Regions from separate parts of the Stenotrophomonas sp. C-A genome, predicted to be linked through region 1. Evidence: predicted binding sites of a transcription regulator. Region 1 holds the regulator's gene; each other region holds the start of a gene.
The links. The regulator FliA, encoded in region 1, starts transcription of late flagellar genes. The targets are predictions, from matches to a motif close to TAAAGTTTNNCNNNCNNNGGCCGATAA.
Positions count from the first base shown of each region.

Region 2: ACW5IY_RS06810 (GGDEF domain-containing protein) is a predicted target of FliA. The motif match lies at 2,678-2,704, and genes of this name have one in related genera.
Region 3: ACW5IY_RS19090 (methyl-accepting chemotaxis protein) is a predicted target of FliA. The motif match lies at 1,491-1,517, and genes of this name have one in related genera.

Region 1 covers NZ_CM132916.1:2,224,272-2,231,268, forward strand. The annotation lists gene ACW5IY_RS10510 (flagellar motor protein) at 1-235, opposite strand, end outside; gene ACW5IY_RS10515 (chemotaxis protein CheA) at 337-2,169, opposite strand; gene ACW5IY_RS10520 (protein phosphatase CheZ) at 2,172-2,777, opposite strand; gene cheY (chemotaxis response regulator CheY) at 2,777-3,169, opposite strand; gene ACW5IY_RS10530 (RNA polymerase sigma factor FliA) at 3,227-3,970, opposite strand; gene ACW5IY_RS10535 (MinD/ParA family ATP-binding protein) at 3,967-4,854, opposite strand; gene flhF (flagellar biosynthesis protein FlhF) at 4,841-6,463, opposite strand; gene flhA (flagellar biosynthesis protein FlhA) at 6,609-6,997, opposite strand, start outside.
Region 2 covers NZ_CM132916.1:1,428,221-1,435,217, forward strand. The annotation lists gene ACW5IY_RS06805 (MFS transporter) at 1-1,130, shown strand, start outside; gene ACW5IY_RS06810 (GGDEF domain-containing protein) at 1,230-2,645, opposite strand; gene ACW5IY_RS06815 (TonB-dependent siderophore receptor) at 2,932-5,181, shown strand; gene ACW5IY_RS06820 (cation diffusion facilitator family transporter) at 5,324-6,304, shown strand; gene nfi (deoxyribonuclease V) at 6,343-6,997, opposite strand, start outside.
Region 3 covers NZ_CM132916.1:4,116,557-4,123,553, forward strand. The annotation lists gene ACW5IY_RS19090 (methyl-accepting chemotaxis protein) at 1-1,372, opposite strand, end outside; gene ACW5IY_RS19095 (NAD-dependent epimerase/dehydratase family protein) at 1,582-2,475, opposite strand; gene ACW5IY_RS19100 (S41 family peptidase) at 2,574-3,485, opposite strand; gene ACW5IY_RS19105 (MarR family winged helix-turn-helix transcriptional regulator) at 3,536-4,000, shown strand; gene ACW5IY_RS19110 (DUF4434 domain-containing protein) at 4,006-5,490, opposite strand; gene ACW5IY_RS19115 (M24 family metallopeptidase) at 5,696-6,952, shown strand; gene ACW5IY_RS19120 (CerR family C-terminal domain-containing protein) at 6,945-6,997, shown strand, end outside.

The DNA.
Region 1 (6,997 bases):
GGATCAGTTGGCGGCGATCACTGTGCGGCGGGCGCACGACCCAGCGCACGATCTTGAACGCATGCTTGAACACCGCCGGCGAGGTATGCAGCAGGATCGCGGCGACGGTGCCGACGATGACGATCACGAACGCCGCAGGCGACCACAACGACGCCAGGCCGGCGCCCTTGAGGATGCTGCCACCGACCAGCGAGGCCAGGGCGAGAAAGAGTCCAATGAGGCTGAGTCTATCCATGGTTCCGGTATCGGCGTGTATGAATGGGACTTGAGACACCGGTAGATCGCGTACAGACGGTAGTCACAGTTTTCGGGTCGCCGGGCGACGCCCGGCGGGGGTCATCGCAGTCCGTCCACGTCCAGGATCAGGGCCATGCGACCATCGCCGATCAAGGTTGCACCTGCATAACCACGCAGGCCGCGCAGGGCTTTCGGCAGCGGCTTGATGACCACTTCCTCGCGCCCGCGCACCTGGTCCACGACCAGCCCGAAGCGCGCTTCGCCGGCCTGCAGCACCACGATGGTCAGCAGGGGCGAGGCGGCCGGCGTCACATCCAGCCACTGGCGCAGATCGACCAGCGGCAGGGTGTGCGAGCGGCGGTCGAGCACGGCACGGCCATCGAACCAGCCCAGCGACGTGCGCGGTGCGTGCAGCACTTCCATCACGCGCGCCAGCGGCAGCGCGTAGACGTCCTCGCCGGCCTGCACCAGCAGGGTTGGCAGGATCGCCAGGGTCAGCGGCACGCGGATCAGGAAGCGGCTGCCACGGCCCAGCTCCGACTGGATCTGGATCTGGCCGCTCAGTTCGCGGATGCGTGACTGCACCACGTCCATGCCGACGCCGCGGCCGGAGATGTCAGTGACCTGCTGCTTGGTCGAGAAACCGGGCAGGAACACCAGGTGCAGGCATTCCTCGCTGCTCAGGCGCGCAGCCGCTTCCGGGTCGATCAGGCCCTTCTCGCGTGCCTTGGCACGCAGCTTTTCGGGGTCGATGCCGGCGCCATCGTCCTGCACCTCGATGCTGACGTAGTCACCTTCCTGCTGCGCCGAAAGCCGCACGTGGCCCATCCGCGGCTTGCCCTGCGCCTCGCGCAGGTCGGGCATTTCCACGCCATGGTCGATGGCGTTGCGGACCAGGTGCACCAGCGGGTCGGCCAGCGCTTCGACCAGGTTGCGGTCGAGCTCGGTCTCGGCGCCGATCAGTTCCAGGTCCACTTCCTTCTTCAGCGAGCGGGCGACGTCGCGGGCCACCTTGGGGAAGCGGGAGAAGACCTTGCCCACCGGCTGCATGCGGGTACGCATCACCGCCGACTGCAGGCGGGCCGTGGCGATGTCCAGTGTGGACACGGCGCGGTCCAACTCTTCATCGCGCAGGCGTGCACGCAGGGTCTTGAGCCGATTGCGTGACAGCACCAGTTCGCCGATCAGGTTGACGATCGCGTCCAGGCGCTTGGTGTCCACGCGTACGGTGTGTTCGGCCTCGGCCAACGGCTTGGCGGCCGGCTTTGCCACCGGTGCCGGTGCGGCGACCGGGCGCGGGGCTGCAACCGGCGCCGGTGCCACGGCGGCAACAGGCTTGGTGCCCGGTGCGGCGCCACCGTGCAGCTCGTCGAGCAGGGCTTCGAACTCGTCTTCGCTGATCAGTCCGTCGTCGGCTTTCTTCGCTGGTGCGACCGCGGTCGGCGCGTTGCCACCATGCAGCTGGTCGAGCAGGGCCTCGAATTCGTCGTCGGTGATCAGGTCGCTGCCACCCGCGGCGGGTGCTGCTGCGGCGGCGGGTGCCGCCACGGCACCGCCGTGCACGTCGAACTGGGCGATCAGGTCCGGCGGCGCATAGCCCGGCTCGGTGCCGGAGGAAACTGCATCCAGCATCGACTGCAGGTAGTCCAGCGATTGCTGGGCCGCGTCGAAGTGATGGGCCTGCAGCACCGCCTGGCCGGCACGCGCGGCGCCCAGCGCTTCTTCAGCGGCATGGCACAGCTCCACCATGGCGGTGACGCCGAGGAAGCCGGCGCCGCCCTTGAGCGTGTGATAGCCGCGGAACACCGCGTTGAGCTGATCGCTGTCCTGCGGTGCCTGCTCCAGCGACACCAGCTGTTCGCCGAGGCGATCCAGGATTTCCTGTGCCTCGATGATGAAATCGGCAGTGATGTCGTCGGATACCGCGCTCATGCTTACAGCCCCAGATCCGACAACAGGTCGTCGGCGTCGTTCTGCGAGACCGCGTGGCGGTCCAGTCCCTTCAGTGCCGGCCCGGCCAGTTCCGGGTCGGTGCGATGCTGTTCCGGCGGCAGGCCGAGCGCGCCGAAGCCTTCGTGCACGCGGCGGACGATGCCGACCACGCGACGGATGATCTGCCCGGTCAGGTCCTGGTAGCTCTGGGTCAGGGCGATCTCGGTCAGGTTGTGGCGGATGCGCTCGAGCTGCGCGTCCTGGCCCGGCTGCAGGCCTTCGGCGCGCAGCTGTTCGGTCAGGTTGCGGCATTCCTCGGCCAGGTCCAGGGTGCGGTGTGTGGCCTGTTCGGTCATCGCCACCACGTGGTCCAGGCGCGCGCAGGCATCGTCCAGCTCGCCGGCTTCGCTCGGCACGGTCGGCAGTTCACCCAGCGCCTGTCCCAGCTCGCGGGCCAGCCGCGAAAGACCGCTCATCATCGGCTGCGTGCGCAGCGCGACCAGTCCGTCGATGCGTTGCCGCCAGGCGGCTTCGTCACCGGACTCCAGCGCGTCCAAGGCCTCCTGCAGGCGCAGGGCGAGGGCGTTCTTGTCGACCGTGGTATCCATCAGGCGCTGGCCGCCAGGCGTTCGAAGATCTTGCCCAGCTTCTCTTCCAGCGTCTGCGCGGTGAACGGCTTGATGATGTAGCCGTTCACGCCGCTCTGGGCGGCTTCGATGATCTGCTCGCGCTTGGCTTCGGCGGTGACCATCAGCACCGGCAGCGTCTTCAGCTTGGCGTCGGCGCGGATCGCCTTCAGCAGCTCGATGCCGGTCATCACCGGCATGTTCCAGTCGGTCACCACGAAATCGAACGGCTGGCTCTGCAGCAGCGACAGCGCGGCATGCCCGTCCTCGGCTTCGGCGGTATTGGTGAAGCCCAGATCGCCCAGCAGGTTCTTGACGATTCGACGCATGGTCGAGAAGTCGTCGACGATCAGGATGCGCATGTTCTTGTTCAAAGCAGAATTCCTTTGTTGTTCATTCCGGACGGCCGGGGGCAGCCGCCTCGGGGATGTTCATTCTTCGAGGCCGGCGTCGGCGGCCTCGAACAGCTTCAGCCGGCCACGCAGGCGCAGTACCGCCTGGCCGTGGATCTGGCAGACCCGCGACTCGCTCACACCGAGCACCGCGCCGATCTCCTTCAGGTTCAGTTCCTGCTCGTAGTACAGCGAGAGCACCAGCTGTTCGCGCTCGGGCAGGTGGCCGATGGCCTTGCCCAGCTCGCGGCCGAACTCGCCGCGCTCCAGCACCTGCTGCGGGGTTGGGCCGCCCTGGGCCACGGTGTCCAGCTCGCCCTGGTCCTCGATGCGCGATTCAAGGCTCAGTACCTGGCCACGGGCAGCGTCTTCCATCAGCCGCAGGTACTCGGGCAATGGCATCTCCATCGCGGCGGCCACTTCGGTGGCGCTGGCGGCACGGCCACTGCTCTGTTCCAGGCGGCGGATGGTGGCGGCGGCATCACGTGCACGGCGGTGCACCGAGCGCGGCACCCAGTCGCCACGGCGGATCTCATCGATCATCGAACCGCGGATGCGGATCGAGGCGTAGGTCTCGAACGAAGCACCCTGGTCGGCGTCATAGCTGCGCGAGGCTTCGATCAGCCCCATCATGCCGGCCTGGATCAGGTCGTCGACCTCGACGCTCGCCGGCAGGCGTGCGGCCAGGTGGTGGGCGATGCGCCGCACGAGGTCCGAATGCTGGGCGATGACCTCGTTGGCCGCCGTGCGCTGGACTTCCCGGTACTGGGCTGCGCCTTTCATGCGGCCACCCCGCGCTGCTTGAGGATACGCTCGAGGAAGAACTCGACGCCGCCACGCGGTTCGGTCGGCGCCTGCCAGCGTGCGGTGCGGCGGGCAATCTCGGTGATCGCCAGCGCGGCCGGGCTGGACGGGTAGGCCTTCACCACCGGCTGCTGGCGCTGCACCGACAGACGCAGCCAGTCATCCTGCGGCACGCAGCCCAGGTAGTTCAGCGAGACATCGGCAAGGAACTTCTCGCACACGCGGGTCAGCTTCTCGTACAGCACGCGGCCTTCGTTGGGGTCGCGCACCATGTTGGCAACCACCTGGATGCGGTCCACGCCGCGTTCGCGCGACAGCACCTTGATCAGCGCATAGGCGTCGGTGATCGAGGCCGGCTCGTCACAGACCACCACCACGGTGTCCTGCGCGGCCTGGCAGAAGGTCAGCACGCCATCGGTGATGCCGGCGGCGGTGTCGACCACCATGATGTCCAGTTCGCGTTCCAGCTCGGAGAATACGTTGACCAGGCCGACGTGCTCGGCCGGGGCCAGTTCGGCCATGTGGCGGCGGCCAGATGCGGCCGGGACCACCAGCACGCCGTTCGGGCCTTCGACGATGACGTCATCCAGCGTGCAGCGGCCGGCGACCAGGTCTGCCAGGGTAAAGGTGGGGTTCAGGCCCAGGATCACGTCGATGTTGGCCAGGCCGAGGTCGGCGTCCAGCAGCAGCGTGCGCTTGCCCATGCCAGCCAGCGCCACGGCCAGGTTGGCCGAAACGTTGGTCTTGCCCACGCCGCCCTTGCCGCCAGTGACGGCAATGGTGCGCACAGGGCCGAGCGGCTCGCTGCGGGTGGCCGACAGCGGGAAGGTCTTGGTCAGCTTGGCGTACTCACGCGACGGCATGGTTCAACTCCGGGTTGCAGGGCATATCGGCCGCGCGGCGCAAATCTTCAAGGCGAAGTACGAGATTGGCTGCACTGGCCCGGTGCAGGTCCTCCGGAACGTCCTGGCCATCGGTCACCCAGGTGATCGGCAGGGCGTGGTCCACGGCCACCGACAGGGCATTGCCGAAGCGGCCGGTCTCGTCCAGCTTGCTCAGTACCAGGCCCTGCAGGTTGGCAGCGCCGAAGCGGCGGACCACCTCGTCCATGTCGCCGAAGCTGGTATTGGCCGGCAGCACCAGCAGCGTGCGGACCTGGCGGGCGGCGCGCAGCCACTGCAGCTGGGCGGCCAGTGCGCGGTCGCGCGGGCCCAGGCCGGCGGTGTCGATCAGTACCAGCTTGTAGTCCTTCAGGCGTTCCAGCAGCTGGTCCAGGTCGGTGCCGCTGTTGGCCTCGTGCACCGCGATGCCGAGCTGGCGGCCGTAGCCGTACAGCTGCTCGCGGGCACCGATGCGGGTGGTGTCGGTGGTGACCAGGGCCACATCACGCGGCGCGTGCTTCTCGGCGAAGCGCGAGGCCAGCTTGGCGATGGTGGTGGTCTTGCCGGCGCCGGTCGGGCCAACCAGGGCGATCACGCCACCTTCCTCCAGCGGGTCGACCGGGGCGATCGGCAGCTTGCGCGAGATCAGCCCCAGCATCAGGCCGCGGCCGCGGTGAGCCTCGGTCTCCAGCGGGATCTGCATGGCCACGTCGCGGGCCAGGCCGGCGTCGAAGCCGTACTCGTCCATCAGGTCCAGCGCAGTAGCGCGCACCGGGCAGCCGCGCAGGCGCTCGTCGGTGAAGCGGTTCATTTCGCGCTCGATCACATGGCGCATGCCGGCCACTTCCTGGCGCAGCTGGCGGATCTCGGCGTCGTCCTGGGCAACCACGGTCAGCGTCGGTGCCGGGGCCAGTACCGGTGCCGGGCTGGTTTCGTCACTGGCTTCAGCCGGTGCCGGTTCGCTGGCGGTGATCCCGGGCTGCACATCAGCCACAGCAGCGGTCGGCAGCGGTGGCGGCTGCACAGCCGGTGCCGGGCTTTCGTGATGCGCCTCGTGCGGCGGATCGATCTGGAAGTGGGCGCGGTTGGCCGGCACAGCGTTGGCAGGTGCCGGTGCAACGGAGGCTTCAGCGTACGGAGCGAAGATCTGTTCCGGCAGCGCCGGTTCGTTGACGGCGGCGCGCGCCAGGGTGGCGGCAAAGCCAGTGCTGCCACGGGTCGGCACGATCTCGTCGGCGCTGTCCAGGGTGCGGCCGGTGGCACCAACGGCCGCACGGGCGAGGGCGGCCACGGCCGAGGTGGTGGCGGCGACCGGTTCCGGCGCCGGGGTGCTGCTGCGGCGGCGGGTGACGGCGGCGATCACCGCGTCGGCGGCGGTGCGCGGCTTGGGTGCCGGCGGCGGAGCGACGTCACGGCGCGAGGCTTCCAGTGCACGCTGCACGGCGCTCTCGTCATAGTTCGCGGCGGCGACGATCTCGATGCCTTCCTCGATCCGGCGGTTGGACAGGATCACGGCGTCAGGACCATGTTCCTTGCGCACCAGGTTCATGGCCGAGCGCATGTCGGCGGCGACGAATCGTTTGATTTTCATGCTGTGGTCACGGGACGAAGACGGCGGGGTGGCGGTCGGAGAACTCGGGTGGTCGGTGGTCTGCACGGTGCGGGTTCCCCTTGGTATCTGTCTGTTGCGTTGGTTCGAAAGTGGTGTCTGTTTTCTGGCGCATCGGAGAGCGGTGTCAGCTGATCGTTCCGACCAGCTTCAGGCGCTTGTCCTCCGGCACCTCGCTGTACGCCAGGACCGACAGCGACGGAACGCTGTGGCGGACCAGGCGCGCCAGCGCGGCGCGCACCGGGCCCGGTACCAGCACGACCGCCGGCTCGTTTCGCGCTTCCTGCTTGCTGACACATTCGGCCAGGCTCTGGTGCAGTCGCTCAGCGAGTCCGGGTTCCAGCGCGGCGCCGTTGCCCTGCGTGGACTCCTGCAAGACACGTTCCAATTGCGGGTTGAGGGTGAACACCGGCAGCTCCGCCGACATTCCGGCGATCTCCTGCACGATGAAGCGGCCCAGTGCGGTGCGCACGGCGGCGGTCAGCACAGCCGGGTCCTGGCTGTTCGGCGCGTGTT
Region 2 (6,997 bases), 800 kb from region 1:
CGCTGCTGGATCAGCTTGCACGCGCCTTTGCACTGGACCGGGCCGTGGCCGGCGCGGTGCTGGCGGCCACCCAGGCCGGCAGCGTGCTGGCGTTGCTTGGCCTGCTGCCGCTGGCGGACCGCGGTGATCGGCGACGCCTGCTGCGGCTGCAGCTGATCGCACTGGTGCTGGCCCTGTTGTGGCTGGCGGCGTCGCGCACGGCGAGCTGGCTGTTGTCGGGCATGCTGCTGGCCGGATTGCTGGGCACGGCGCTGACCCAGGGCCTGATCGCCTACACCGCCACGCTGGCACCGCCCGAGCAGCGCGGTCGCATGGTTGGCGTGGTGCAGGGCGGAGTGTTCATCGGCCTGCTGCTGGCGCGCGTGGTATCGGGTACGGTGGCGGCGGCCTTTGGCTGGCAGAGGGTCTACCTGCTGTCCGCGGTGGTGATGGCGGCATTGGCGGCGCTGCTGTGGCGGCGCTTGCCCGCAGTACCGGTGCCGTCGGTGCCTCCACGCTGGCGCGAGCTGCTGGGCTCGATGCTGGGCATGCTGCGCCGGAATCGGACGCTGCGCGAGCGCGGGCCGCTGGCGGTGCTGCTGTTTGCCGGCCTCAATGTGTTCTGGGCGGCGGCACCCTTGCCGCTGTCGGCACCGCCACTGCACTGGTCGACCGCAGCCATCGGCGCGCTCGGCCTGGCTGGCGTGGTCGGTGCGTTGATGGCGGCGCGGGTCGGGCACTGGATGGACTGCGGTTTCGCACATCGGGTCAGCCTCGGCGCGCTGCTGCTGATGCTGGTCGCGTGGTGGCCGCTGCTGGGCCTGCCGCAGTCGCTGTCCTTGCTGCTGCTGGGTGTGGTCGTGCTCGACCTCGGCGGCCAGGCACTACATGTCTCGAACCAGGCATTGCTGCTGCGTGCACCGGCAGAACAGCATGGGCGCCTGGTGGCTTTGTACATGCTGTTCTATGCGGTGGGCAGTGGTGCAGGCGCGGCGGCGGGGCCCTGGATGCAGGTGCGGCATGGCTGGCCCGCAGTGTGCCTGCTGGGGGCAGGCATCGCGTTGCTGGCGCTGCTGTGGTGGGCAGCATGGCGGGTGGTGGCGGTGAAAGCAGCGGCTGACGTTGGTGTCGGTGGCGTCGGCTGTCGGTAGCGTCGACCGTTGGTCGACTGCTCTTGCCGCGGAGCGCGAGAAGCCAGCGCTCCGCGCGATAGTCGACTGGCAGTCGACTCTGGTGCCTGCCGCGCGGCGTTACCGCTGCAACGCACGCCGCCCGGGGGCTTCCTGCAATGCCTCGCTGGCCACCACCACGCGGTTGCGGCCGCTGCGCTTGGCCTCGTACATCGCGGCGTCGGCACGTGCCATCAGCCGCTCGTAATCCGGATGACCATCGTGACCGGCCACGCCGATGCTGGCGGTCAGTTCCAGCACTTGGCCATTGGCCAGCGCTACCGGCGACTGTGCGATCTGCCGGCGCAGGCTCTCGGCGATCACGGTCGCCTGCGATTCGCTGGCGGCCACCAGCACCACCACGAATTCTTCGCCGCCATAGCGGAACAGGTAGTCGCTGCCACGCGTGAGCTGGCCGAGCAGGCCGGCCACGTGCTGCAACGCGCGGTCGCCGGCATCGTGGCCATGGCCGTCGTTGATTGCCTTGAAATGATCCAGGTCGAGCAGCAGCAGCGAGAACGGTGTGCGGTTGCGCGTGGCCAGCTCGATTTCCCGGCGCAGCACTGTAGGCAGGAAGCGACGGTTGAGCAGATTGGTCAGCGCATCGCTGCCGGCATCCAGTTCGCCGATGCGCTCGAACAGCAGTGTCATCAGGGTTCGGATGGCAGCCAGGTCCTCGCGGATGGCCGGCAGCACGGCCAGTCGCTGCGCCGGCGCATCGCCGCTCGCGCGCTGCAGGTGGCCGTCAATGCGGGCCATCAACTGGCCCACCTGCTGCGTTTCGCTGCTTTCGCCGAAGCTGGGGATGCCCTTGTGGGTGAACCACAGGCCGAACTCCGAGGTGGCCAGGCTGGCGTTGTCGCTGGCCTGCACATGACCGGCGAGTGCGTACAGCAGGGCGTTCTCCCAGTCCAGCAGCAGTGCGCGTTGACGCTCGCGTTCCGTACCGACGTTCTGTACCAGCGAGAACAGCCGGTAGGCGGCGTCGGCACGGGTGGAGCGCTCGCGCGCATGGGTGTAGGCCAGGGTCATGCCTTCCATGGCGATGTCCATGATCGCGCTGAGGCAGTCGATGGCGGCGAACGCGGTCGCGCTGTCGGGCGCGTCGTCGCGCAGGCGCACGAACAGCTCGTGCTTGAGCACGCGCGCACCGCGGGTGACCAGGTCGACCGGGATGCCGACCCGCGCGTGTACGTCGCCGATCACCCGCTGCGAGGCGACGGTGGTGGCGATGCCGGAGGCGTCGGTGGTCAGCAGTTGCACCAGCCAGCGCTGCATGGCCGGCTGCAGGCGCTGCTTGACCTGGTCGTGGGACAGGAAGCGGCGTGCACGCCCGTCCTGCAGCAGCACTTCGTAAAAGCGCTGGGCCAGCGCGGGTGGGGCATCGGTGGCAGCGGCCCTGAGCAGCGCGGTGGCGGCAGGGCCGGCCTGCAGCAGGCAATGCTGCCAGGCCTCGGCCAGCGGCTGGCTGGCTTCATCCAGTTGGGGTGTTTCCACGTCGATCTCTGACTGCGTACGGCAAACCACGGGTATCGGCCGCGGCGGCGTACGGTTGATGGCGGGTTAGCCGGCCAGTTTACGCGCGGTGCAGGGTTGCACGGTGCGCAAACCACATCGGCGCCGCTGCGGCAATGAGTGAACGCATTTGAGAATCACTCGCATTGGTGGGAGAATGCGCGCACGGAACGGGCTGCAGGTGCCTGCAGCCCGTTCCGCCTCCCCCCTCGTCGTTGCCTCAAGCCCTTTGCCAGAGGCCCCGTAGCCCTGCCAGAAGGTCCTGATCATGTCTCCTGCCGTTGTCCTTTCGCCGCGCCCGCTGGCGCTTGCCGTTGCCGCCCTGCTGGCGGGCAGCGCCCTGACCGCCCAGGCCGAAACCGACGCCACCGATATCGACACGGTGCACGTCACCGCCTCGCAGATCGCGCGCCAGGCACTGGGTACCTCGACCATCACCGCCGAGGACATCGCCCGGCGCCCGCCGGCCAACGACATCGCCGAGCTGCTGCGCACCATGCCGGGCGTCAACCTGACCGGCAACAGCGCTTCCGGCCAGTACGGCAACAACCGCCAGATCGATCTGCGTGGCATGGGGCCGGAAAACACCCTGATCCTGGTCGATGGCAAACGCATCGGCGCACGTGACGCCGTGCGCATGGGCCGCAGCGGCGAGCGTAATACCCGCGGTGACACCAACTGGGTGCCAGCGGAAATGATCGAGCGCATCGAAGTGCTGCGCGGACCGGCAGCGGCACGCTATGGCTCGGGTGCTTCTGGCGGCGTGGTCAACATCATCACCAAGCGCCCGACCGGCGACCTGACCGGTGCGGTCGACCTGTATGGCCTGGTGCCCGAGCACAGCGCCGAAGGCGGCAGCGAGCGCGTCGGCCTGCAGCTGAGCGGGCCGATGACCGACACCCTGTCGTTCCGCCTGTACGGCAATCTCAACAAGACCGACGCCGATTCGCTGGAACTCAACCGTGACTTCGCGACCAATCCGAACGCGGTGCCGCCGGCCGGCCGCGAGGGCGTCAAGAACCGCGACATCAACGCGCTGCTGCGCTGGGACGTGACCGCCAACCAGGTGGTCGAGTTCGAAGCCGGCACCAGCCGCCAGGGCAACATCTATGCAGGTGACCGCGCGGTCAGCACCACCGGCACCTCGACACCGATCGATCTGGGGGCCTTGGCCGAGCAGCAGGCCGAGACCAACCGCATGTACCGCAACACCGGCGCGATCACCCATCGCGGCCGCTGGGGTGATGTGACCTCGCGGGTAACGGCGGCAGTGGAGGCGGTGAACAACTCGCGCATCAACGAAGGCCTGGCCGGTGGCCCGGAGGGCAGCTTCAACGGCACCGACTGGTCGACCTCGCGCCTGCGCAACTACCAGCTGGATGGCGAAGTGAGTTTCCCGACCACGCTGGGCGGTGCCGAGAACATCTGGACGCTGGGCTTCGAGTACCTCGACAGCCGGCTGACCGACCCGTACTCGATGAGCCAGTCCAGCAGCAGTGGCGGCGGCATTCCTGGGCTGTCGGCCGATCGCGCGCGCGGCAAGTCCGACGCGCAGACCACCGCCGTGTTCGTGGAAGACAACATCTACCTGGGTGAGCGCTGGATCGTGACCCCGGGCCTGCGCTTCGACCACCACAGCCAGTTCGGCAACAACACCAGCCCCAGCCTCAATGCGCAGTTCCGCATCAACAGCGACTGGGTGGTGAAGGGGGGTATCGCCCGTGCATTCAAGGCACCGAACCTGTACCAGTCGAATCCGGACTATCTGTATTACACCCGTGGCAATGGCTGCCCGAATGCACTGCCGAGCCTGGGCGCCGGCTGCTACATGCGCGGCAACGCGGACCTGAAGGCGGAAACCAGCCTGAACAAGGAACTGGGCATCGAGTGGGCACCGCAGAGCGGCTGGCAGGCGTCGTTGACCTACTTCCACAACGACTACAAGGACAAGATCCAGGCCGGCTACACCCAGATCGGGCTGACCGCCGACACCAAGGGCCGCATCTTCCGCTGGGAGAACGCACCCAAGGCGATCGTGCAGGGGCTTGAAGGCAACCTGGTGATCCCGCTGCTGGGCGAGCAGGGCAGCCGCCTGAAGTGGAGCAACAACTTCACCTACATGGTCGAGAACGAGAACAAGACCACGCGCCAGCCGCTGTCGGTGATCCCGAAGTACACCATCAACACCATGCTGGACTGGCAGGCCACCGACAAGCTGTCGCTGCTGCTGACCGGCACGTTCTATGGCAAGCAGAAGCCGGCCACCACCAACATCAACAACGACCCGCGCTGCACCGGCACCTGCGACCCGTCGATCGCACTGCAGGATCGCGGTGCGTACAACATCTGGGGCGTGAGCGCACGCTACAAGGTGACCGAGACGGTCAGCTTCGGCTTTGGCGTCAACAACCTGGCCGACAAGCGCCTGTTCCGCGAGGCCAATAGCAGCGATGCCGGTGCGGCGACCTACAACGAGCCGGGTCGCGCGTACTGGGCCAGCCTGCGCTTCGGGTTCTGACCCCAGGCCGGCGTCGTTCCACGGGGCTCGCCAGGCATGCCTGGCGGCTCCGGACCGGTACGCCTGCAATGTTATAAACACCGTAATAGTCTCCCCCGCCAGCACGGCGTAGCCTGCACCGCATCGCAAAGGAGCTGTTGCCATGGGCCACGACCACGATCACCTGCCATCCGAGATCCGCCACGAGAAACCCTTGTGGTGGGCGCTCGGCCTGACCTCCACCTTCCTCGTCGTCGAGGTGGTGGGCGCGTTCTGGACCAACAGCCTGGCGCTGCTGTCCGACGCGGCGCACATGGCCACCGATGCGCTGGCGCTGATGATCGCGCTGGTCGCGGTACGGCTGAGCCGTCGCCCGCCCGACGCGCGCCGCACCTACGGCTATGCGCGCCTGGAAGCGCTGGGCGCGATGATCAACGGTGCGATGCTGTTCGTGGTCGCCGGGTACATCCTGTGGGAGGCCATTGGGCGTTTCCGCGAGCCGCAGGAGATTGCCTCGTCGGGCATGCTGGTGATCGCCGCGGCGGGCCTGGTCATCAACCTGATCTCGATGCGCCTGCTGCAGGCCGGCAGCGGCGAGAGCCTCAACGTGAAGGGCGCCTACCTGGAAGTGTGGGCGGACATGCTTGGCTCGGTGGCGGTGATTGCTGGTGCGCTGTTGATCAAGTGGACCGGCTGGAAGCCGATCGATCCCATCCTGGCGGTGCTGATCGGCCTGTGGGTGCTGCCGCGCACCTATGTGTTGATGCGTGAGGCGATCAACGTGCTGCTGGAAGGCGTGCCCAAGGGCATGGACGTGGCCAGGGTACGTGACAGCCTGTCCGGCCACGCTGCGGTACTGGATGTGCATGACCTGCACGTGTGGGCGCTTGCTTCCAGCACCCCAGCGCTCACCGCGCACATCGTGATGCGCGACGGCACCGATGCCGATGCGCTGCGCCGTGAACTGGGCGGGCGCCTGCACGATGACTTCGGCATCGAGCACGTGACACTGCAGATCGAAGCGGACCACTGCGGCGAAGCCTGTGGTGAGCCGGTGCCGGCCAAGGGCGGCGAGCACGAGGGCCATGAGGGCCATGACCACGGTGAGGACGCGCAGGGCCATCGCGGTCACGTGCATCGCTGATCGAAGGTGACGCGCGTGCCGGGCGATGCCCGCCGCAGCTATTCGTCCCGTCGCGAGGCCAGCCGATCCGCCAGCCGGGTCGGCTCCGGCAGCCGGTAACCGCGCAGGGTGCGCTGCACCCAGGCCAGCGCGGTATCGGCACTGACCCGATGGCCGCCGGCCACGAACAGCGGCTTGCAGCGCACCTTGCTGCGCAGCACCCAGCCCAGTTGTTCATCGCCATCCAACAGCGGCGTATGTGCACCGGCCTCGGCGCCCGGCTCGACGAACCGGCCCACCAGCTTCGACTTGGCCACGCCGATGCTCGGCAGGTCGGTGACCACGCCCAGATGCGCGGCCACGCCCAGCCGGCGCGGATGGCTGATGCCGTGGCCATCGACGAACACCAGATCCGGCGCCTGCGGCAGCAGCGCCAGTGCCGCCAGCAGCGCCGGCAGCTCGCGGAAACTGAGCAGGCCGGGGATGTAGGGCATCACCGTAGGAATCCGCGCGATCTCCTGCGCCACGGGCTGCAGCGTCTTCGCATCCAGCAGCACCGCCGCGGCGCGGGTGATGGCGCCGTTGTCTTCAAAGCCGACATCCAGCCCGGCCAGCCAGCGCATGTCGCGGGGCAAGCGGTCCTGGCGCTCCACGCGGCCGGCAAGCTGGATCTGCTGCGCGCGGGCAGTGGCGACGCTGCCTTCCCAGCGTCCG
Region 3 (6,997 bases), 1.9 Mb from region 1:
CCGCATAACGCTGCATCACGTCGACCAGGCGCTGGGTGACGGCGTTGCTGGAGGCCACCAGCTGGTTGCTGTCGGCCACCATCCGGCCGTATTCGCCCGGGAACGCCGCGGCGTCCATGCGGTAGCTGATTTCGCCGGCGTCATGGCGACGCGCCATCTCCGCCTGCGCCGCCATCACCGACTGCAGCTGACCCCGCATGCCCTGCATCGCATCCAGCAGGCGGCCCACTTCGTCGTTGCTGCGTGCCGGCAGGGTGCTGTCCAGCTTGCCTGCGGCGACGTCGCCGGCCACGCGCACGGCTTCGGCCAGTGGGCGGATCGCCAACCGGCGCAGCAGCACATAGACACCGGCACTCAGTGTCAGCGCGGCCACCACGCCAACCAGCAGGGTCAACCACAGCAGCTGGCGCGCCTCGGCCACGATCACCGCGTGTGGCATCACCACGCCCAGCGCGAAGCGCTGCGGCGCATCGCCCACGCGCAGCGGCACGTACACGCGCACGTTGCCTGCCGCATCCGGAGTGAAGGCTTCGAACCGGCGGTCGGCGGCGATGTCGGCCAGCATGCTGCGGGTCAATGCGTCGTTGCGCGGCTTGCCGATCTCGGCGGCGTTCGCCGAGGCCAGCACCACGCCGTTCGGCGAGAGCAGTTCGACGCGCCCGGCGCCCATCGGCTTCAGCGTGGCCAGGTGCTTCTGCAGCGCCGCCAGCGAGAAATCGACGGTGAATACACCGAGGAACGTGCCGTTCTCGATGATCGGAGTGCTCAGCGTACTCATCAGCACCTGCTGGCCGGCGATGTCGTAGGCATAAGGTTCACTGACCTTGGGCAGCTTGTCGCGGCTGGGCACCACGTACCAGTCGGCCGAGCCGTCAGCGGCTTCGGTGTAGTCGGTCATGGTCGACTGCTGCGGCTTGCCGTCATGCCAGGCCCAGTAGCTCATGTAGCGGCCGCTGGCATCGTGCATCTCGGTATTGGCGAACTCGGCATCCTTGCCGTCGAAGGCGTTGGCTTCCCACATGGTGCTCTTGCCCAGCCATTCGGGATGGCTGCGCAGCTGCTCGCCCAGCACGGCCGCCAGGCTGGCGCGATCAGGCGCGTCACCCCGCGCACGCTGGGCGAGCACGGCCTCGACCATGGCGTCGTTGCTTGCAAAGGCGGTGCCCAGATCGGCCGCGACCTGGCGGGCTTCGGCGGTGGCCTCGCTGGCCATGGTCTGGCGCGAGGCATCGATCAGGCTGGCGCTGGCCTGGCGGTAGATCAGGAGCGCGGTCAGGCCGAAGCACAGCAGCGCGATCACAGCGGTGCCCAGCATCAGCTTGTGGGCGATGCTGCCCGGGCGGCGGGCAGCGGCGGAACGGGGAGAAGGCATGGAAGGGTCCGCAAGGCAGTTCAGGACGACCGGCACCGCGAGGGCACCGCGCAGGTGCGCGATCCGTCGCGCAGGCCACCGGCCGCCGGGACCCGCCCGGCGCTGGAAGCGCACCGGGTTAGCGGCCGCCTGCGAACGAGGTTGAGGCGCTCCGCCTGCACATTCCTGAACCTGCTCAGGGTCGGGTCAGGAACCCGCCCCGTTCCGTCCTATTCGGCAACCCGATCCTTGATCCACTGCGCCCGAGGCAGCACCTCGATGCTGCCAGCCGCGTACTGCTGCAGCACGTCGTCCGGGCCGAAGCGCGGCTGCCAGCCCAGTGTGCTGCGCATCAGTGCACTGTCGTAGACGCGGTCGATGCTCAACGGCAGCGGCCAGCCGCGGCGCTCGAACTCGGCCAGCAGCTGCGGGGCGCGGCGGGCCAGTACCCGGCGGGGCTGGGTCGCCAGTTCCAGGCAATCCTCGCGCAGGAACGGTGTCGGTGCGCAGGCGATGTAGCGTGCGAAGGCAGCGCCCTCATCGTGCAGCAGCGCGGCATGTGCACTGGCCACGTCGCGCGCGTCGATGCCGCGGTGCAGGCGGAACATCGCCATCCGCTCCGGTGGCTCGGGGAAGCAGCGGGCCATGCGCAGCACGCGCACGCTGAAGCCCGGTGCCACGGCGGCTTCGGCCAACGCCTCTGCCTGCAGCTTGCTGCGATGGTAGATCGTGCGCGGCAACGGCTCGGTATCTTCATCGATCCAGCGGCATCCGCCCGCCACTACCGCATGGCCATACAGCGCCGTGGTGCTGGTCAGCACGAAGCGACGTGCACCGGCCTCGCGGGCAGCCTGCAACAGGTGTGCGGTCGCCTCCACATTGATCTGCTGGAATACCGCATCCGGCACCAGGCCGACATGAGGTGCGTGCAGGGCGGCGGTATGGATCACCGCATCGACCCCCTGCACCGCCCGCGTCACGGCCTGACGATCGGTGACATCGGCAATGATGCGGGTGGTGGCAAATGGGCTGCGATCCAGCCCCACCACTTCGTGGGCCGCCGCCAGCGCGCCGAAGATCGCACGCCCGATCCGCCCGGAACTGCCGGTCAACAGAATCTTCATTGAGTCCATTCACTCGAAGCGCCCGGGAACTACCGGGATGCTTCGATTCTAGGCACGCTGCATGTCGTCTGCGATAGGGTGCGGTTGCAATTGTGCGTTCATTTTGGCGATGCCGATCGGGCCAGCAGCTTCCGGGCGACGAACAGCGGATCGTCACCGCCTGCCGCATCAGGCGTGACCCCGGTACGTTCCCAGTTGGTTCCGGTACGAAGGTTGATCGGCTGCCGGTCGGGAATGCTGATCTGATAGCCCTCCGGCAGCAGCACAGGATCATCGAACATATGTGCCGCGCCGCCACTTCGACTCCCAACGACACGTGCCCGCCCCTGCGCCTGCAGCGAGTACGCGACGAATTCGGCGGCCGAGCCGGTGCGGCGGTCGATCAGCACCACCAGCGGCTTCAGGTACAGCCCCAGGCTCGCCGGTGGCAACGGTACCGGACTGCGTTGGCCACGTTGTTGCAGTGACTGCACCTGGGTGATCTCCGCCGCCAGCAGGGTCCGCACCAGCAGGTCCGCACTGCCGTCATCACCACCACCGTTCTGGCGCAGATCGAGCACCAGCCCATCGGTGTCGGCCAGCAGGGTGAAGGCCGCGGCCAGCTTCGGCCGGGCCAGATCGAGCGGATAGAAGGTGCTCAGGCGCAGGTAGCCGATGTTGCCTTCCAGCACCCGCACCTCGCGCACGCCCGCGCCATTGCTGCGTGCATCCGCGCGCCAGGCCATCAGCCAGTCGTCCTGGCCGGCGCTGGCATCCACGCGCTCGACATGGAAGTGGCCATCGAACACGTCCAGATCCTGGTTCAGGCGTGCGCTGAACGCCTTCGGGTCCGCGCAGCTGTCCGCATAGCGCTGCTGGGCGGACCAGCCGCGCACTGCCTCGGCAATGCGCGCGCCTTCGGCCACGTCCAGGTACTGCGCCTGTATCGCCGTGGCCGCCGCCTGCAGCACCGCGTCCTGGACCGGGCAGGACGCCGCCAGCAGCGCGCCCAGCATCCACGAAACCGCCATGACCGCACCCCATGTTGATGATATGTAAGTGCTTATATATCATCGCCAGCATGGATCTCCAACACGCCACCCTGGGAACGCTGCTGCGGGCCCTGCTCGACCAGCTCGACCCGGCGGTCGAACAGGCCTACCGCGACCTGAAACTGGACTACCGCCCGCGCTACACCCCGGTGCTGCGCACGCTGATGGCGCAAGGCCCCTGCCGCATCAAGGACCTCGCACTGGCCTGCGGGCTCAGCCATTCGGCACTCAGCCAGACGGTTTCAGCAATGGTGCGCGACGGCTGGCTGCACGCTGCGGTCGGTGAAGACAGCCGTGAGCGCATCCTGCAATTGAGCCCGCGCGCACTGCAGGCGCTGCCGGCGCTGCAGGCGCAGTGGCAGGCCACGGCACGCGCGGCGCGCAGCCTCGATGCCGATCTTGGACAACCGTTGGAGCAGGTGCTGCGCGACGCACTGCAGGCGCTTGAGCAGCGGCCGTTCGCACAGCGACTGCACGACGCACGTCAACACTGAGGTCGTTACTGCTCGGCCGCGATCTCGATCTCGCTGAGGAAGGTCCAGCTGCCATTGGCCAACCGCAGCTCCAGCGTGCGGCACTGCGCGGCCAGCGGCGCTCCATTGCCCACCACGTACTCCTCTTCGGTCGAACCGCTCAGCCCGGCCTGGGTGAATGGTGCCGACAGCACGCCGATGCTGGTTGCGGCAGTTCCCGGCTCAGCGCACATCACCTCCACCGACGTCGGCGTGACGATGCCCCACGCCGGGCGGGTCATCGTATGCAGGCCGATCCAGTCCACCCGCCGGCGCTGGCCCAGGTCGATGGTGATGCTGACGTTGCCGTGCACGCCCACCCAGCCGGCATCCATCGGATTGCGCGGATCTCCCACGCGGCGATCGAACAGCTCGTGACCGCTGCTGTCCGGATAGTTCGCATCCGGCGCCACGCTGTAGCTGTAGGTGGTCTGCACCGGATCGACACTGTAGGACGCACCGAGGCCATACAACCCGCGATAGGTGTTCATCAGCCGCGGCGATTCGCCATAGCCCTGGCCGGGACCGACGACCTCGGACATGTGGTACTGGTTGAGCCAGGCAACGCGCTTGCCGGCCGAGCGCGCACTCCACAACTGCTGGTTGATGCGCTGTACCGAGGCCGGGCGATAGGCACCGGACAGCCCGTTGCCGGTGTCCAGGAACAAGGGGCTGCCATGGTTGAACAGTTCTATGTCGGCCCACAGGCCGCTGGCACCCAGCGCCGCCGACAGCGCCTCGTAGTACGCCTCGGTGGAATGACCCGCGCGATCCCACTGGAACAATCGAGCATGCGAGGCCGCACCGATACCGTCCTGCCAGATCTGCACGTCCACGCCGGTGGCCGTACGGAACTGTGCAGCAGCCCGGCCCACGCTGGCCGGATCCACGCTGGATGACGCCAGGTAAGGTGCCACCATCACCGGCCGGGAAGGCGTGCTGCTCTTGAGCGCAGCCACGACCGCGCGGTAGAAGGACGCGCGCTCAGCCGGCACCTGGGCCGGCTCGTCGGTGATGTACCAGCCTGCGAACGCCGGATGCGATCCGTACTGCTGGCCCAGCTGGGCCAGCGACTGCGCGGCATCCTGCGCGACTGCCGTTGCGTTGCGGCCCTGCCAGAAGGTGGCGCACTGCCCCGAGCTGTAGGTGGTGCCGACCACGACCTTCATGCCGCGCGCCGCCGCTGCATCGAGCACCGTGCCAAGCTTGCCGGGGAAGCCGGCAATCCATTCGAAATCCTGCTCGCCGCTGGCACAACCCACGCCGGCCCGGGTGGCACGGGTCTGGCCGAGGATGATCGTGTCGTTGCCCAGGTCCTGCAGCTCATCCAGGAACAGCGGCAGCTGCGCGGCCGGCAGTTGTTCATCGCTGGCCGAATAGCCGACGTGGACGAAGCTGCCGGACAACAGGGGGCTGGCTGCATGGACGGAGCCGGCACACGCCAGCAAGGCGATCAATCCAATCCTGTTCATCTTCTACGTCCCTGTCGTGGCCAGGCGAGTGGCGTTGTCACTCATCCTATCAACAGCGGCCAGCACGCCACGATCACCTGCAGCGCTGCGCAGGCGCCGACTTCCACTGCTCCCGCAGCAATGCCCATGCAAAGTCGATTCAAGCGGTTGATTCATTCATCTGCGTGATCGAGCCTGCGCGCTCCTTCCCCCTGGAGCACCCCTCATGCGTACACCGCCCGCACCGCTCACCCTGGCGGAACGTGACCGCCGCTGGGCCCTTGCCCGTGACATCATGGCCAGCGAACGGCTGGATGCACTGGTCGTGCATGGCGATCGGGAAGCCGCAGCACCCGCCGGCTTCTCACCCGATTGCTACTTCACCAATGACCGGCCTGGCTCGATCGTGGTGTTCCTGGGTGACGCGGTCCCGCGTGTGTTCACCTTCGCCTCGCTGATGATCGCCGACCACCTGCAGGCCGGCCTGCGAGGCGACCTGCAGTGGATCGCACCCGAGCAGCTGTGGGTGGGCAAATCCGGCCAGGAGGTTGGCCGCTGGCTGCAGCAGTGTGGCCTGCATTCGGCACGTATCGGCGTGCTGGGCCTGGAACCGTACCCGCCGTTCTACTTCGACGGCGCGATGCCCGCACGCACTCTGCAGGGCATGCAGGCCGCGGTGCCCGCCGCGGAATTCGTACCGGTCTACCGCGCCTTCTTCCAGCGCGCCTCGGTGAAGAGCCAGGAGGAACTGGCACTGATCGCGCATGCCGCCTGGATCGGTGAATCGATGAGCGAGGCACTGCGCGCCACGGCCCGCCCGGGCGTTTCCGAAGCCGAGCTGGTGGCCGCGGTGACCGCTACCTGTTTCTCGCTGGGAGGCTATACCGCCGAGGTACTGCTCGGCTCGGGCCCCGAGTACGTCGGCTGGGGACCACCCGCATGGCAGTACCGTGCGCAGCCGCCGCGCATCCTGCGCGACGGCGACCTGGTGCTGTCCGAGATCTTCGCGCTGTATGGGCTGATGGAAACCCAGCACCAGGCCGCCGTTGCCATCGGCGAGGTGCACGAGGACATCCACCGTGCCGCCGTCGTGGCCCGGGCCAGCTACGAGGCGGGCCTATCCGCACTGCGCGTGGGCAATACCTTCGGCGATGTCGTCGACGCAATGGAGGCGCCCCTGCTCGAGGCAGGCGGCTGGCACGTGCACCCGCTGGTCCACAGCCTCAACCCCTACGGGCCGGTCGGCTTCGGTCGCGCACCGGGCATCGAAGTGCTGCCCGAGGCGGCACGCTATGCACGCATCACGCCACTGCCGACGGTCGGGCGCGAGCTGCCCCTGCAGGCCGGCATGTGTTTTGCCTTCGAGCCGAACTGTGCGTTCGGCCGGCACATGGCCAACATCGGCGGGACGGTCATCGTCGGCGAGCATGCGGGTGCGGCGCTCAACGAAAACTCGACCTGGCTGATGCGGGCCGATGCCTGAGTTCACCGCCCACCTGCAGACGCCGGCACGGCGGCGCGCGGCCGA